DNA from 3 places in the Micromonospora sp. NBC_00389 genome. Region 2 is predicted to be linked to each of the others. Evidence: riboswitches for the same ligand, from Rfam matches in the RefSeq annotation. Region 2 holds a riboswitch; each other region holds the start of a gene.

Region 1 (5,635 bases), 3.4 Mb from region 2:
CGAGGTGCAGACCCTCAACTCGATGAAGGCGCTCTGGGCGCGGTCCCGCGACGAGGTCGACGCTGCCGAGTACCACGAGTTCTACAAGCACGTCAGCCACGACTGGGCCGACCCGCTCGAGGTCGTGCACATGAAGGGCGAGGGCACCTTCGAGTACGAGGCGCTGCTGTTCCTGCCCAGCCACGCCCCGCTGGACCTGTTCGCCCCGCAGGGCCGCCGCGGTGTCCAGCTCTACGTCAAGCGCGTGTTCATCATGGACGACTGCGAGGCGCTGGTCCCCACCTACCTGCGCTTCGTCAAGGGTGTGGTCGACGCGCACGACCTGTCGCTGAACATCTCCCGGGAGATCCTCCAGCAGGACCGGCAGATCCAGATCGTCCGCCGCCGGCTGGTCCGCAAGGTCCTCGCCACCGTCCGGGACCTCAAGGTCAACCACCCCGAGCGCTACCGCACCTTCTGGACCGAGTTCGGCGCGGTGGTCAAGGAAGGGCTGATCGACGACACCGACAACCGCGACACCCTGCTGGAGATCCTGTCGGTGGCCTCCACTCACGACCCGGCCGAGCCCACCGACCTGGCCGGCTACGTCGCACGGATGAAGGACGGCCAGAACGACATCTGGTACGCCACCGGCGACTCCCGGGCCACCATCGAGAACTCCCCGCACCTGGAGGCGTTCCGGGCCAAGGGCCACGAGGTGCTGCTGCTCACCGACCAGGTCGACGAGGTGTGGGTCGAGCGGGTCGGCGAGTACGACGGCCGCCCGCTGCGCTCGATCGCCAAGGGCGAGGTCGACCTGGACACCGACGAGGAGAAGCAGCAGGCCGAGGCCGAGCGTGAGCAGCAGCGACAGGAGTTCGCCGCACTGCTCGACTGGCTGGGCACCACGCTGGCCGAGAGCGTCCGGGAGGTCCGCCTGTCGTCCCGGCTGACCACCTCACCGGCCTGCGTCGTCGGCGACGCGCACGATCTCACCCCGACCCTGGAGAAGATGTACCGGGCCATGGGACACGAGATCCCGTCCACGAAGCGGATCTTGGAGATCAATCCCGGTCACGCCCTGGTCGCTGGGCTGCGCAAGGCGCACGAGCAGGGCGGCGACTCCGCTGCTCTCACCGAGACCGCCGAGTTGCTGTACGGCCTGGCGGTGCTCGCCGAGGGCGGCGAGCTGGCCGACCCGGCCCGGTTCACCCGGGCGCTCGCCGACCGGCTGGCCCGCACCCTCTGACCGGTTGACCCGTCCGGCCGGCGGGCCGCCCGATCAACGGGCTCCGCCGGCCGGGCCGCACGGTGGCCCGCTACCCGCGCTCCCAGCGGGCGAACACTCCCGCGCTCCGCCACGTCGCCTGAGACAACGACCTGGTCGGAAACGGTCCATGATGGTCACTGCACAGTCTCCGGTCGCCCGCAACCGCTGCGTGGACCGCCCCGCGTGCCCCGGTGAAGAAGTTCACAGGGGGTGGGCGATCGTCACCGACGGTGCCTAACGTCGGTCAGGTTCGCCGATGCGGACACCGCCACCGGTACGCCAAATCCTGCCGCCGGTCGGCCGGCCAGTCATCCAGGCAGGAGCGGGGGACCCAGGTTCCTCGGTGCACGTCACCTCGGGGTGAAGCCGCCACCGCGCGGCCGGGCTCCTCGGCCCGAACCCGACAGCTCACCTCGTCGGCGTGGAGGAAGCTCACATGACATCTGAATACACGCCCCGTCACCGACGGGTCACCACCCGCCGCGTCGCCGTCGGCACGCTGGCCGTCGGCGCGGTCACCGGGGCCGTCGCCCTCTTCGGGCCGGCAGCCCCGGCCCAGGCCGCGGTCAACTGGGACGCGATCGCCCAGTGCGAGTCCAGCGGCAACTGGCACATCAACACCGGCAACGGCTACTACGGCGGGTTGCAGTTCTCGCAGAGCACCTGGGCCGGTTACGGCGGCAAGAAGTACGCCGCCCGCGCCGACCTGGCCAGCCGTGGTGAGCAGATCGCCGTCGCCGAGAAGGTGCTCGACGGGCAGGGCATCGGTGCCTGGCCGACCTGCGGCAAGAAGGGCGGCTCGTCGGGCGGCTCCGCCACGAAGTCGACCGGGAAGTCGTCGACGAAGTCCACCGGCAAGTCGTCGACGAAGACCACCAAGCCGCAGGAGCGGTCGTCGCGCGGCGAGCAGCCGGCGACCCGCAACCACCAGCGCACCGCGCCGACGACGGGCGGCGAGACGTACCTGGTCAAGCCGGGCGACACGCTGTCGGAGATCGCCCAGACCCACCGGGTGGCCGGCGGCTGGCAGGCCCTGTACGAGGGCAACCGACAGCTGATCGGCGCCGACGCGGGTCTGATCTTCCCGGGTCAACGGCTCAGCCTCTGACGCACGAGCCTGCGGGCGCTCGACCGGAGTTCGGTTGAGCGCCCGCAGGCGTGTGTCGAGGAGGGGCGCCCCGGCAGGTGGTCGTCAGGCGGCCGAGGCGGACGCCCCTGGACGCGAGCCGGCCGACCAGGCGCGGCGCGGGGCCGGAGCGTCCGTCGCCGACCAGTCAGCGTCTGCGGTGCCATCCTCGCCCCGCTCGGCAGAGGCTGTGGCCGGTGCGTCTGTCGCACCACGGGACAGCTGGAGCGACTGTTCAGCGTTCCTGCGAGCGGCGCACGGCCACGGCTGGCCGGCGCAGAGCAGGTTGCCGCAGGCGCCGTCCTCGTCCGGCTCGTGTGCGCTGAGCACGTCGACCGCGAGCTGCCAGAGCAGCGGGTCGGTCACGTCGCCGGGACGCTGCTCGTGGCGGCTCGGACGGTTGCTGGTGTCGTCGGGCATGGTGGTCCCCCCTGTCAGGCTGTTCCTCTCAAGAGTCACCCCATCAGCCGGCCGCTAAACCGCCGACCTGCTGCGATGTGTCTCTGATCGCAGGCCGACCGCCCTTCGGTCAGTCCGGCAGCAGGGGCATCTCGACGCCCGGCTCCCGGCCGAGCAGCACCGCTCGGGTCAGCGCCGTCGACCCGAACCGGTCGCGGACAGCGTCCACCGCAGCGTCCAACTCCGCCCCCGGGTCGCGGTGGAACGGCAGCTCGGGCTGGACCGGGTTGTCGTCCAGGTTGCCCACCGAGACGCCGATCAGTGTGACGCCCCGCCGGTCGATCTCGGGCAGTGCGGCTCGCAGCAGCGCCCGCGCGGCGGCGAGCAGCGGGGTGGTGTCCGCCGTCGCCTTGCCTACGGTGTGCGAACGGGTGGCCCGCGTGTAGTCGCCGAAGCGCAGCCGCAGCACCACCGTGCGCCCGGACCGTCCGGCCGCCCGCATTCGCCGGGTGACCCGGTCGACCAGGCCGGCCAGGATGGCGTCCAGCTCTGCCGGCGCGTGCGGCGTACGGCTCAGCGCGTGCTGCGCGCCCATCGAGCCGCGCCGACGGCCGACCTGGACCGCCCGGGGGTCGCGGTTGTGCGCGAGGGCGTGCAGGTGTCGACCGGCACCGGCGCCGAGCAGTGACACCAGCGCCGCCTCGCCGAGCCGGGCCACCTCCCCGACGGTACGGATCCGTCGTTCCCGCAGCTTCGCGGCGGTGATCGGGCCGACGCCCCAGAGCCGTTCCACCGGCAGCGGGTGCAGGAACGCCAGCTCGGCGTCGGGCGCGACGACCAGCAGCCCGTCCGGCTTCGCCACCCCGCTGGCCACCTTCGCCAGGAACTTCGTCCGGGCCACGCCCACCGTGATCGGCAGGTGGATCCGCTCGCGGACCTCCCGGCGCAGCCGCTCGGCGATGTCGGCCGGCGGCCCGGCCAGCCGGCGCAGGCCGCCGACGTCCAGGAACGCCTCGTCGATGGAGAGCCCCTCGACCAGTGGGGTGGTCTCTCGGAAGATCTCGAACACGGCCCGGCTGGCCGCCGTGTACGCCGACATCCGGGGCGGCACCACGATCGCGTCCGGGCACAGCCGGCGCGCCTGCTGGCCGCCCATCGCGCTGCGTACGCCTCGCGCCTTCGCCTCGTAGCTGGCGGCGAGCACCACGCCGCCACCGACGATCACCGGCCGCCCCCGCAGGCGCGGGTCGTCGCGCTGCTCGACCGACGCGTAGAAGGCGTCCAGGTCGGCGTGCAGGATGCTGGCCCCGGACGACACGTACATATGTTCGCATGGCGCGGATGATCACCACAGTGAGCTGGGCGAACGCGACGGCGCGGCCAGGCGGTGTCGCGGTGCCCTAACGCTCCGGCGTCGCGTCGCGTGACAACGTGTAGTGGTGCATCGACACCGCGCTGCCGTCGGGGGCGGTCCACGATGCCGTGCTGGTGCCGGTGCGCCGCCACCCGGTGCGCTCGTAGAGGGCGGCGGCCGCCGCGTCGCCGTCGGCCACCTCGAGCACCAGGTCCGTCCCGCGCTCGCCCGCCCACTGCCGGGTCCGGGCCAGCAGTGCGCTGCCGAGCGCCCGACCTCGGGCGGCCGGCAGCACGAAGAGGCGAGCCACCTCGGCCGTCGGCCGAGCGAGCGGCACGTCCGCCCGGTCGGGCATCCGCTGCACCGCCACGTGCCCGACGACGGTCCCGTCGTCGTCGATGGCGACCCAGGCGCGCGCCGGGCGAGGCTCGCGCAGCCAGCGGTGCGGGTCGGCGGGCCAGTTCAGCGGGTACCGGTCGGCCTGGTGAACCAGAGCCAGCGCCGCGACGCATCCGTCGAGGTCGGTGGCGCGCCGCCGCCGGATGAGCGGACGGCTCACAGGTCGTCGAACGGGGCGGCGTAGCGGAACTCGCCGCGGATCGACTCCCGCCAGGCGCTCAGCGGGCGGGCCTGGAAGTACTGCGGACCCCACGGCTGCGGCGGGGTGACGCCCAACTCGACGGCGGGCCGGAACCCGAACCGGGGGTAGTAGTCGGGGTGCCCGAGCAGCACCACCAGCGGCTCGTCCCGGGCGTCGGCCGCACCGAGCACCGCGTGCATCAGCGCCGTGCCGACCCCACGCCGCTGCCAGCCGGGGAGCACACCGAGCGGCCCCAGGCCGAGCGCCACCGGCTGACCGGCCACCCGGCCGCGGGTGGCCACCACGTGCCCCACCACCTGCCCGTCGGGGTCGGTCGCCACCAGGGAGTACGCGGGCAGCCAGCCCTCGTCGGCGCGGAGCGCGTCGACCAGCGTCGCCTCGACCGGTACGCCACCGCCGGCGTCCGGCGCGGCGAAGGCGGCGGCGTGCACCGCGCGGATGGCCTCGACATCGGCGGGCGTCTCACGTCTGATCAGCACCGCGCCACGATACGGTGCACCCGGGCGCCGGTTCCAGGCGTTATCGGCGGGCGCCGGTCAACCGACGGCGGTGGGGGAGGGCGGGGCGCTGCCGCCCTGCGGCGCCTCCGGGGTCATCAGCCGGACGATCTCCGCCCGGTCGGCCGGCGAGGGCAGCCCCCACTGCGGCCGGTAGCCGTACACCTTGTGCAGGGGGGTGGAGCCGGTGCGGCCGTCCAGGATCTCCACCGCGTCGGTGTCGATCAGGCCGGGGTGCTCCACGCCGCACGCCTCGGCCACCTTGGTCAGGTCCCGGCGCAGCGTCCGCAGGTAGTTAGCCGCCCGAACCGACTTGAGCGTGGGATCCAGGCCCCGGCTCAGCCACGCGTTCTGCGTCGCCACCCCGGTGGGGCAGGTGTCGGTGTGGCACTTCTGCGCCTGGATGCAG
Region 2 (5,635 bases):
CGAAGTAGTGCGTCCAGTCCCAGTACGGGCCCGGATCCCAGTGCATTCCACGCACGGTCGAGGCGACGGTGTCGGGCACGTTGTCGTGGCCGATGATGTGCTGGCGGTCCAGCGGGATGCCCAGTCGCAGCGCGAGATGCCGGACCAGCTTCGCCGAGGTCCGGTACATCGCCTCGGTGTACCAGGTGCCCTGCGCCGCGAAGCCCTCGTGTTCCAGACCGATCGACTTGGCGTTCACGAACCAGTTGCCGGCGTGCCAGCCGACGTCCTTGGTCTTCACGTGCTGGGCGATGTGCCCGTCGACCGAGCGCAGCGAGTAGTGCCAGCTCACGTAGGTCGGGTCCTGGACGAGTTGCAGGGTGGTCGCCCAACTCGCCTCGGTGTCGTGGATGACGATGTACTCGATCTTCTGCCGCGCGGGCCGGTCGGAGAGGTCGTGGTTGCCGTAGTCCCCGTCGCCGAATGCCTCGTAGGGCGCCGGGATCCACTCGCAGGAAATGGTGCGGGGACATTCCAGCCCGTCCGGGCGGGCCAGCCGGCGCAGGCCCAGCCGGCCCAGCCAGGAACGCTCGGGCTGCACCGCGCGGGCCGGCAGTGTGATCCGCTGGCCGTCGTCGGTCACCCGGGACTCGCCGGCGCCGATGGTGGTGAAGACCTCGTCGGCGAAGGCCGCCGCGGCGTCGGCGCTGTCCGCGCCGGCGTAGCGGGCCACCGCGCCGTACCAGGCCGCCGGGTCGGTGTCGGCACCGACGGGCGCGCCAAGCTCCCGCTGGTACGCCCCCAGCAGCGCGGCCCCACCCCGGATGTTGACGCCCGCATCGGTGCGCAGTGCCTCGGGGGCGGCGCCGGTCAGCGCGGCGGCGGCGTCCACGGTCTGCAACGCGGCGGCGGGCGGCGCGGGGTCCTCGGCCGGCCGGGGCGCTTGCACCCTCGCGGGGCGGGAGTCGTCGCCACGCGGGTCCTCGGTGCCGGCGTCGTGGTGGCCGCCGGGTAGGGCGGCCACGTGCCGGGCGTCGGTCAGGTGCATCGGGCCGTAGCCGCCGCTGGTGCTCGGTGTGCCGGCGTTGCTGTCCCAGCGGGACTCCAGATAGGAGACGCCGAGCAGCACGACGGTCGGCACGCCGTACTCGGTCGCCGCGGCGGCGTACTGCTGCTGGCGATCGGCGGTGGGCGCGGCGGCGGCCGGGTCCGAGGGTAGCGGCACCGCGGTCGCGGCGGCGACCACGGCGGCGGCGAGTAGTGCGCGCCGGCCGGTCGACAGGGTTGAGTGGTGCATCGAACCCCTAGACGAGTAAGTCCTAATGCTGGTCAGTGGTCGTAGGCGATCAGGGACCGGGTGACGGGTTGGCCGGTGCTGCGGTTGTGCCAGATGGCGGCGGTCAGGGCCAGGAGGCGCTGGGCAACGCGGGCGCCGACGCCTTCGATGCTGCGAGCGCCGTGGAGTTCCAGGTCGAGTTGGCTTTTCAACGTGTGGTTGACCGATTCGATGAGTTGCCGGATGGGTTTGAGTAGGTGTTCGTCGGGGCGTGGGGTGCGGTTGCGGTATGACGGCCGTAGTAGCCGTAGCCCGCGTTCGGCTAGCCAGCGGTCCAGCTCGGCGGAGACGTATCCCTTGTCGGCGATGATCAGCGGGCTGGGACGGCCATCCAGCAGGTCCGGGTCGTGTTCCAGGATGGCGGTGAGGACCTGCCGCTCGTCGAGTTTGGGGTCGGCCAGGGCCCAGGTGATCGGCAGCCCGGCCGGGGTGCAGATCAGGTGCAGGCGCAAGCCCCAGAACCAGCGTGAGTGTGAGGCGCAGTAGCTGTAGCCGGCCCAGCCAGCCAGCCGTGAGCGTTTGACCGTGGGGCGGGAGCGGGCGCACTCGACGGGGGTGGAGTCCACCAGCCACACCTCGTCGGTCCACAGGTCGGTGTCCGCGGCCACCACCCGGATCGCTCGCTTCAGCAGGGGCAGTGCCGCGCGTAGTCGCTTGTTGTACCCGGACTGGCCCGGCAGGTAGGGAAACGCCCCGGGCAGATGCGCGGGTACGAACCGGAGCCAGCGAGCCTCGGACCGCACTCCGAGCAACACCTGCGCCACGGCCAGCGTCAGCAGTTCGGCATCGGTCAGCTTCGGTGGCCGACCGGCCCGGGCAGGCCGCCCGAGCCAGTCGTCGATCTTCACGTACAGTGCGGTTAGAAGGGTGTTGATGTCTGTCGTCACAAACGGATCATCAACACCCTTCGCTGCGCCCGCAGCCCCATCAGGGTTAGGACTTACTCGTCTAGATATCGCGGGTGCAGGTGAGGTCACCTTCGCGCCGCCTGGGAGCTCGCGTCAATACATCTCCATCTATCGAAGTGTTCGGAAAGAAATCTTCGCGTACGGTCCGTGACCCCTTCCAATCGGTACGGAGTGTCACGGCCCCACGGGTTGCGGATCGGTAACAGCCGTCTCTACTCTGGTCATTCGTCGGCCCGATAGCAGGTCCGCCCAGCCCGGGTGGTGACGGACCGACACCGCCGAGTCGCTTCCGAGCGAACCGGGGACCCAGGTTTTCCCGGGGTGAATCCGCGGCCATCGCGGTAGGGCGCCAACTTCCCGCCCGAACCCGTCAGCTAACCCGGTAGGCGGTCAGGAAGAAGGAGTACGGAACCCGGTGGCACTCCATGCCCCGCGGCCGTCGTCCGAGCGGTCGGCGTCAGCCGGCCCGGTGTCGATCGTGCCGCGCTCACGCTGGTCCCGCTTCACCACCGCTCTCGCCGCACTGGTCGGCGTCGCCGTCGTCCTGGCCGGCAGCGCCACGGCGGCCCACGCGGACCCGTCCGTCGCCGAGATCGAGCGCCAGATCGACGCCGACTGGAACAAGCTCGAACCGATCATCGAACGGCACAACGCCACCCGGGCCGACCTGGCCGTCAAGCGCAAGCAGGCCGACGCGCTGGCCGCCCGGATCGCCCCACTGGAGCGCCAGGTCGACGCTGCCATGGACAAGGTCAGCGCCCTCGCCGTCCGCGCGTACAAGGGCGAGAACGTCTCCACCGTCAACGCGGTGCTGGGCAGCCGGTCGCCCAGCGAGGTGGTCGGGCAGCTTGAGATGCTCGACCGGTTCGCGCACAACCAGCAGCAGGACGTCCGGCAGGTCGCCGACCTGCGCGACGAGTTGTCCCGGCAGAAGGCGCCGCTGGACGAGATGGTGACCCAGCTGACCCGGACCGAGGCCCAGTTGGCCGCGAAGAAGAAGCAGATCAACGAGGAGATCGACCGGCTGCAGAAGCTGCGCCTCAAGGTGTACGGCAACGGCGGCGGCGGTCCGCTGCGTCCGGCGCCCTGCCCGGCCAGCTACCCCGGCGGCGGTGCCGGCGTGGCCGTGAAGTTCGCCTGCGCCCAGATCGGCAAGCCCTACGTCTGGGGCGCCGAGGGCCCGAACTCGTACGACTGCTCCGGGCTGATGCTGGCCGCCTGGGCCAAGGCGGGGGTGTCGCTGCCGCACAACGCCGCCCAGCAGAGCCGGGTGACCAAGGACGTCAGCAGGGCCGACCTGCGCGCCGGTGACCTGGTCTTCTACTACAGCGACATCCACCACGTCGGGATGTACGTGGGCAATGGCTGGGTTGTGCACGCCTCGCAGGCCGGCCAACCCGTCAAGATGAAGAAGGTCGACGACGGCCCGATCCACAGCTACGGCCGCCCGGGCTGATCCCGGATGATCGGGGGCCCGTCGCGATCCGTCGCGGCGGGCCCTCGTCGTCTGTCCGTCGTGCCCTACCGAGTCAGCGGGTGGGCCAGGCGCGCCAGTTCTGCCAGGCGCGGCTCGGCGTCGGCCCGCGCTGACCCTGGTAGCGCGAGCCGTAGACCACCGAGCCGTACGGGTGCTCGGCCGGCGAGGAGAGCCGGAAGATGCAGAGCTGCCCGATCTTCATGCCCGGCCAGAGGGTGATCGGCAGGTTCGCCACGTTCGACAGCTCCAACGTCACGTGACCGGAGAAGCCCGGGTCGATGAACCCAGCGGTGGAGTGCGTGAGCAGGCCGAGCCGGCCCAGGCTCGACTTGCCCTCCAGTCGGCCGGCGAGCTGGTCGCCGAGCGAGATGACCTCCAGCGTCGAGGCGAGCACGAACTCCCCCGGGTGCAGCACGAACGGCTCGCCGTCCGGCACCTCCACCGCCGAGGTCAGGTCGTCCTGCTGCATGGCGGGGTCGATGTGCGTGTAGAGATGGTTGTTGAAGACCCGGAACAGCCGGTCGAGTCGTACGTCGATGCTGGACGGTTGGACCAGGGTGGGCTCGAACGGCTCCAGGCCCAGCGTGCCGGCCTTGATCTCGGAGACCAGGTCGCGGTCGGAGAGCAGCATCGGACCACCATAGCGGCGTTGGCGGTAACGGCCGGATCCGGTGCCGGTGACCAGCGCGTCGAGGTCGCTACTCGTACATTTGTTCGATAGAATGCCTGCATGGCTTCCTGGTCCGATTTCGCCGCCGACGAGCCCCGACTCGCCGACGGGATCCGCGTTCTCCTCCAGCAATACGGGCCGGGCTTCGGCTACCTGGCCACGGTCCGCGCCGACGGCGGGCCCCGGGTCCATCCGGTCTCCCCGGTCATCACCGACGACGGGCTGTTCTGCTTCATCGTCGACTCGCCCAAGCGTCGCGACCTCGAACGGGACGGCCGCTACGCGCTGCACTCGTTCCCCCCAGAGGAGAGCGACGACGAGGCGTACGTGGCGGGGCGCGCCTGGCCGGTGACCGACCCGGCCCGGGTGGCCCAGTTGGCGCGCAGTGCCCGGGCGGCCCCGCAGGTCGACTGGCGGCTGTTCGAGTTCACCGTCGACGTGGCGATGCTGGCCCGCCGCGAGCAGCACAGCGCCGGTGTCCCGGGTGGCGCTCCGGGTGGGCCGGCCGTTCAGGTCTGGCTCGACCCGCACGCCCCGCCCGCGGCGTCCGAGCAGACCGCCTTACCGCAGAGCCGCCCGGTCCGTCGCAGCCGTGACGTCCAGCGATCGGCCGCCTGACCGCGGCCCACCGACCCGGTCCTGGGGAAAGACGCCGGTGCCGGCTCCGTCGTGACGGAGCCGGCACCGGTGGTACGCGGGAGAGCTACGCCGCGCGGTACGCGGCCAAGGGGTGATCGTCCGTGATCCGTGCGGCGAGGCCGGTGCGGTGGACCGGCGCGCGGGGGTACCTGGGTGCACGGGTTCGGTGACTCGGGTACAGTGGTGCCGCTTGCGGGTGTAGTTCAATGGCAGAACATCAGCTTCCCAAGCTGACAGTGCGGGTTCGATTCCCGTCACCCGCTCCAAGCGATAGGCCCTGGTCAGGACGTGAGTCCCAGCCGGGGCCTTCGACGTTCCAAGGTCAACGATCATGTCGCGTGCCATTGGCGTGCCATTAGCCCCGGTCATCCCTGGCCCCCGTCAAGGTTCGCTGACCGCTTCTTGCCCTTCTTGCCGCCCGACTTCTTGCCGGGCTTGTCCTCGGCCTCGCCCGAGCCGTCGGCCGACTTCTTAGCCTTCGTCCGGTCGACCCGCATCGCATCGTGCAGCGCCTGGGCGAGGACCCGATCCGCCATAGCCGTGGCGTGCTGGTAGATCAACGCGGCCTGGGATGAGTCGTGCCCCATCCGCGCCATCAGGTCGCGAGTGCTGGCCCCGGTCTGCGC
Region 3 (5,635 bases), 1.9 Mb from region 2:
CGCGAGCGGCGCGAGCGTCATCGGGGCGGGTGCCTGACCACGTTCCCGCACCTCGGGCGCGGCGGGCCTGGCCGAGGGCCGTACCCTTCTGCGGTTGGCCCGCGCGGTTCGCGCCGCTTGCCGGCGACATCGAAGGAGCGTGCGTTGACCGACCAGACCACCCTGGAGCAGGAGATCGCCGTCGAGCAACGGCACCTCGACCGGGTGTACGCCCGACTGGCCGAGTTACGGCAATCGGCGGTCCGCGCCGAGCGGGACGGCTACCGGATGGCCCGGGTGGGCACGTTCGGCGCGCTGGTCGAGCGCGACGCGATGGTCTTCCACGCCGCGCAACGGCGGCACACCCTGGACGCCGAGCACGAGGGGCTGGTCTTCGGCCGGCTGGACCTGCGGGACCGACAGGTGCTGCACGTCGGGCGGCTCGGCATCCGCGACGAGGACGCCACCACGCTGGTCGTCGACTGGCGGGCGCCGGCCGCCGCCGCCTTCTACCAGGCCACCCCGGCCCAGCCGCAGGGCGTGGTGCGCCGCCGCACGATCCAGTCCCGCAACGAGCGGGTCACCCGGATCGAGGACGACCTGCTGGACCCGACCGCCGCCCCGGAGGGGATGACGGTGGTGGGCGACGGCGCGCTGCTGGCCACCCTGTCCCGGGCCACCGGCCGGGGCATGCGCGACATCGTGGCGACCATCCAGCAGGAGCAGGACGAGGCGATCCGGTCGCCCGGCTCCGGGGTGACGATCGTCGCCGGCGGCCCGGGCACCGGCAAGACGGCGGTGGCCCTGCACCGGGCCGCGTACCTGCTCTACTCCGACCGCAGCCGGTACGCCGGGGGCGGCATCCTGGTGGTCGGCCCGTCCTCGGTCTTCGTCGAGTACATCGCCTCGGTGCTGCCCTCGCTCGGTGAGGACACCGCGACCCTGCACTCGCTGGGCACCCTCTTCCCGGGGATGACCGCCACCCGCACCGACCCGCCCGAGGTGGCCTCGGTGAAGGGCTCGTTGCGGATGCGCCGGGTGCTGGAGCGGGCGGTCCGGGACGCGGTGCCGGGTGGTCCGGGCGAGCTGCGGCTGCTCTACCGGGGCGGACTGCTGCGGCTGGACCGGGCCGAGCTGGACGGGATCCGGGACCGCGTGCTGCACCGGGGCGCCCGACGCAACGAGGTACGCCGGGCCGGTTTCGACGGGGTCTTCGCCGCGCTCTGGGCGCAGGCCCGGCGGATGAACCTCCGACTGCCGGAGCAGCCGGCGTTCGAGGCGGAGATCGCCGAGCGGCCGGAGTTCCGGGAGTTCCTCAAGGCGTGGTGGCCGCGGCTGCACCCCCGGCACGTACTCGGCTGGCTGGCCCGGCCGGACCGGCTGCACCGGTACGCCGGCGGGATCCTCTCCACGGCGGAGATCCGGCTGCTCAGCGCCGCGTACCAGGGCCTGGACGACGCCGGGCTGACCATCGCCGACGTGGCGCTGCTGGACGAGTTGGACGCGTTGCTCGGCAAGCCGGCACAGCCGGCCCGGGCGCGGCGCGACCCGTTCCAGCTCGCTGGCGGGGTTCGCGAGCTGAGCACCTTCGCCGACCGGCAGCGGGCCGCCCGGGCGTCGGCCCGGGAGCGTCCGGCGGACTACCGGGAGTACGCGCACGTGGTGGTGGACGAGGCACAGGACGTCTCGCCGATGCAGTGGCGCATGATCGGCCGGCGCGGCCGGTTGGCCTCCTGGACCGTGGTGGGCGATCCGGCGCAGACCGCGTGGACCGGCGACCCGGAGGAGCTGGACCGGGCCCGTGACCACGCGTTGGGCCGGCGCAAGCGGCACGATTTCACGCTGACCACCAACTACCGCAACTCGTCGGAGATCTTCGCGGTGGCGGCGGCGGAGATCCGCCGGCTCTACCCCGACCTGCTGCTGCCGACAGCCGTCCGCTCCACCGGGGTCGATCCGGTCGAGCTGGTGGTGCCCCCCACCGCGCTGGAGACCGCGATCGTGGAGGCGGCCACCGGCCTGCTGGCCGAGGTCGAGGGCACGGTCGGGGTGATCACGCCGGTCCCCCGCCGCGACGAGGTCGCCGGTTGGCTCGGCGTGCTCGGCGCGCCGCGGCTGCAGGTGGTGACCAGCCTGGAGGCCAAGGGCATGGAGTACGACGGGGTGGTGCTGGTCGCCCCGAGCGAGATCCGGGCGGATCCGGGCGCGGGCGTGCGCACCCTCTACGTCGCGCTCTCCCGGGCCACTCAGCGGCTCACCACCATCGACCCGATCGGCTGACCTGCGGCGGTAGCCCTCACCGGGCGACCGCCGGCCTTACACTTGCATACATAGCGATGTGCGCATACATTTGACCAAATCCGGACCGACGGCGGAGGGTGGTTTCGTGGGCGCAGGTCATGACCACCACCATGCGTCGGTCGCCAACGCCGCGCACCAGCACCGGGGCCGACTCTGGACGGCGTTCGGGCTGCTCGCCGCCCTGATGGTGGTCGAAGCGGTGGCCGCCTTCCACACCGGCTCACTGGCCCTGCTCTCCGACGCCGGGCACATGTTCACCGACGTGCTCGGCATCGGGATGGCGCTCGCCGCGATCACCGCCACCCAGCGAACCACGGGCGACCCGCAGCGCACCTTCGGGCTCTACCGGCTCGAGGTGCTCGCCGCACTGGCCAACGCCGTCCTGCTCTCCGGCGTGGCGGTCTACGTGGTGATCGAGGCGATCGGCCGGTTCGGCGACCCGCACGAGGTGCTGGCCGGCCCGATGCTCGCGGTGGCCACGCTCGGCCTGCTCGCCAATCTGGCCGCCTTCGCCCTGCTCCGCTCGGGTGCCCGGGAGAGCATCAACCTCCAGGGCGCCTACCTGGAGGTGCTCGGCGACCTGCTCGGCTCGCTCGGCGTGATCGGCGCGGCGCTGCTCATCCAGGTCACGGACTGGTGGTGGGCCGACCCGCTCGTCGCGGTCGCCATCGGCGTGTTCATCCTGCCGCGCACCTGGCGGCTGGGGCGGGCCGCGGTCCGCATCCTGGTGCAGGCCGCCCCGGAACACCTCCAGGTGACCGCCGTGCACGACCGGCTGGCCGCGGTGCCCGGCGTGGTCGAGGTGCACGACCTGCACGTCTGGACGCTCACCTCGGGCATGGAGGTGGCCTCCGCACACCTGACGATGGCGCCCGACGCGGAGGTCGGCGCGGTGCTCACCGCGGCGCGTACCGCCCTGCACGAAGACTTCCGGATCGAGCACGCGACGTTGCAGATCGAGCCCGGCGCCGCCCCTGGGGCCTGCGGTTCGATCCGGTGGTAACGCCTTTTTCTGGAGCTTTCCTCAACTTCGCCCGAATTTACCGTGACGACGCACGCACCGTCCGTCACATCGGCTGCATCAGTCCCACCGGCCCCGGTAGGCTCGGTCCCGGCCTCCACCCAGCGGCGCCCTAACGGCGCCGGTGGCGGCCGCCGCCTAATCGCCCGAGCGGGCGAACCGGGGAACCATGTTCCTGGGGTGCATCCGCGTCAGCGGTAGGGATCTTCCGTCCCGAACCCGTCAGCTAACCCGGTCGGCGGCTGACGGAAGGACATGCGTAGTGGCACCAGCACGACCGCCCGCCGCCCGATTGGCGGCCCTGATCGTCGCGATGCTCGCCCTCGGCGTCGCACTCCCGGCCGGCGCCGCCTCGGCCGCTCCCCAGACCGCCCTGCGGGCCGCCGCGGCACCCGACGGCGACGAGGAGGGTGGCACCCCGGCGCTGCGGGCCCAACTGGAGGCGGCCAGCAAGGGCTACCTGGACGCGAAGCGCGCCCTGGACACCTCCGTCCAGCGGCAGCAGCAGCTCACCACCCAACTGAAGACCACCGAGACCGAGCTGACCGAACGCAGCGGCAAGGTCGGCGAGATCGCCGGGGTGGCCTACCGCACCGGCCGGCTCGGCACGATGTCGGCCTTGCTCAACAGCAACACCCCGGAGGGCTTCATGGACCGGGCCGCCGCGCTGGACGCGGTCGCCGCCAACGAGGACCGGGTGCTGCGCGAACTGCTCGCCACCAAGGACGAGGCCAACCGCACCCGGGTGGCCCTGGACGGCGAGATCCGCGAACAGCGCAAGCAGGTCACCGTGATGGCCAAGCGCAAGGACCAGGCCGAACGGGCCCTGAAAGTGGCCACCACCAAGCCCCAGACCACGGCCGACAGCGGCTCCAACCGGGGCACCTCCGCCGCCAACGCCCAGGCCGCGCCGCGCAACTCCGACGGCTCCTGGCCGTCCGAGTCGTGCAGCGTCAACGACCCCACCCCGGCCACCGGCTGCATCACCCCGCGCACCCTGCACGCGCTCAACCAGGCCAAGGCCGCCGGCTTCACCCGGTACGTGTCCTGCCACCGCTCCGGCGGCTCCGGTGAACACCCGAAGGGCCGGGCCTGCGACTTCGCCGCGCAGACGAACGGCTTCGGCGGGGACGCCACCGGCGGCGACAAGACGTACGGCAACAACCTGGCCGCCTACTTCATCCGCAACGCCGACCGGCTCGCCGTGCTGTACGTGATCTGGTACCGGCAGATCTGGCTGCCCAGCAGCGGGTGGAAGTCGTACAGCGGGGCGGGTGGCGACCCGTCCAGCGACCACACCAACCACGTACACCTGTCGGTGTACTGACCCGACCCGGCCGGCGCCCCGCTGAGCGGGGCGCCGGCCGGAGTACGTCAGCGGGCGTACCCCGGATGTCGCCGGCGGTCGGACGACCCCGGCCGGGTCCGGCGGCAGCATCGCTCGTATGCGTCGACTACCGCCCACCGCCCGCAAGGCGCTGCTCACCCTGCACCTGGTCACGTCGCTCGGCTGGCTCGGCACCGACCTGGTGCTGCTCACCCTCGGCGTCGCGGCGCTGCGCGGTGCCGACCCGGCCGTCGTCTACCCGGCCGCCGCGTTGGTCGGCACCGTGCTGTTCGCTCCGCTGAGCGTGCTGGTCTGGCTGGTCGGCGTGGCCAGCGCAGTGCTCACCCCGTGGGGCCTGCTGCGCTACCGCTGGGTCCTGACCAAGCTGGTGATCACCACGGTGATGGTCGGCCTGGTGCTGTTCCTGCTCACCCCGAACCTGCGGCACGCCGGTGCGCTGGGCGTCGCCCTGCCCGCCCGGGATCGCGCCGACCTGGTGATCGCACCCGCGGTGTCGACCAGCCTGATGATCATTGCGACGGTGCTCTCCACGTACAAGCCGTGGGGGCGACGACCGGTCGCGCGGCCCACCGCCGCCGGCCGGACCGGCCGTGATCGGCAGGGCGCCGGGCCCGGCGCACGGCCCACCATCGAAGGCCGGGCCGCCCATGATCGCGCTACAACCAGGATGTAGTGGCCTCCAAGCCGAAGCAGGCCACTACATCCAGGATCGAGCGCGATCATGGCGCGGGCGCGGGCGCGGGGCGCGGCGCGGGGCGCGGTGTGAGCGGGGGCGCGGGGTGGGGTCAGGTGGGGGGTGGGGGGTCGTCGGGGCGGTCCAGGGCCGCGCCGAGGCGGGTGGCCAGGGCCAGGTGGGCCGCGCGGGCCTGGCGGAACGCGTACCGAAACAACCGAGCTGGTGCGGTCAGGGTGATCTCGACATCGATCCGGACCAGGCCGTCCGGCTCGGCACGCAGCCGGGTGTGGTTGTGCACCGTGGTGGCCGG

The links. A riboswitch is a leader RNA that binds a small molecule or an ion and turns the genes downstream of it on or off. The one in region 2 is predicted to bind cyclic di-AMP.
Region 1: linked by a shared signal. The riboswitch ahead of OG470_RS28980 (LysM peptidoglycan-binding domain-containing protein) and the one ahead of OG470_RS07735 (C40 family peptidase) in region 2 are both predicted to bind cyclic di-AMP.
Region 3: linked by a shared signal. The riboswitch ahead of OG470_RS36025 (coiled-coil domain-containing protein) and the one ahead of OG470_RS07735 (C40 family peptidase) in region 2 are both predicted to bind cyclic di-AMP.

What each region holds. Positions count from the first base shown of each region.
Region 1 covers NZ_CP107947.1:6,098,507-6,104,141, reverse strand. The annotation lists gene htpG (molecular chaperone HtpG) at 1-1,228, shown strand, start outside; cyclic di-AMP (ydaO/yuaA leader) riboswitch at 1,517-1,685, shown strand; gene OG470_RS28980 (LysM peptidoglycan-binding domain-containing protein) at 1,686-2,357, shown strand; gene OG470_RS28975 (hypothetical protein) at 2,442-2,795, opposite strand; gene dinB (DNA polymerase IV) at 2,905-4,092, opposite strand; gene OG470_RS28965 (GNAT family N-acetyltransferase) at 4,175-4,687, opposite strand; gene OG470_RS28960 (GNAT family N-acetyltransferase) at 4,684-5,208, opposite strand; gene OG470_RS28955 (FMN-binding glutamate synthase family protein) at 5,266-5,635, opposite strand, start outside.
Region 2 covers NZ_CP107947.1:1,622,264-1,627,898, forward strand. The annotation lists gene OG470_RS07725 (N-acetylmuramoyl-L-alanine amidase) at 1-1,276, opposite strand, end outside; gene OG470_RS07730 (IS982 family transposase) at 1,309-2,202, opposite strand; cyclic di-AMP (ydaO/yuaA leader) riboswitch at 2,490-2,626, shown strand; gene OG470_RS07735 (C40 family peptidase) at 2,702-3,679, shown strand; gene dcd (dCTP deaminase) at 3,753-4,331, opposite strand; gene OG470_RS07745 (pyridoxamine 5'-phosphate oxidase family protein) at 4,431-4,988, shown strand; tRNA gene OG470_RS07750 (tRNA-Gly) at 5,202-5,275, shown strand; gene OG470_RS07755 (hypothetical protein) at 5,375-5,596, opposite strand.
Region 3 covers NZ_CP107947.1:7,640,107-7,645,741, forward strand. The annotation lists gene OG470_RS36010 (alpha/beta fold hydrolase) at 1-37, shown strand, start outside; gene OG470_RS36015 (HelD family protein) at 145-2,259, shown strand; gene OG470_RS36020 (cation diffusion facilitator family transporter) at 2,366-3,283, shown strand; cyclic di-AMP (ydaO/yuaA leader) riboswitch at 3,427-3,558, shown strand; gene OG470_RS36025 (coiled-coil domain-containing protein) at 3,564-4,628, shown strand; gene OG470_RS36030 (hypothetical protein) at 4,747-5,322, shown strand; gene OG470_RS36035 (SRPBCC family protein) at 5,435-5,635, opposite strand, start outside.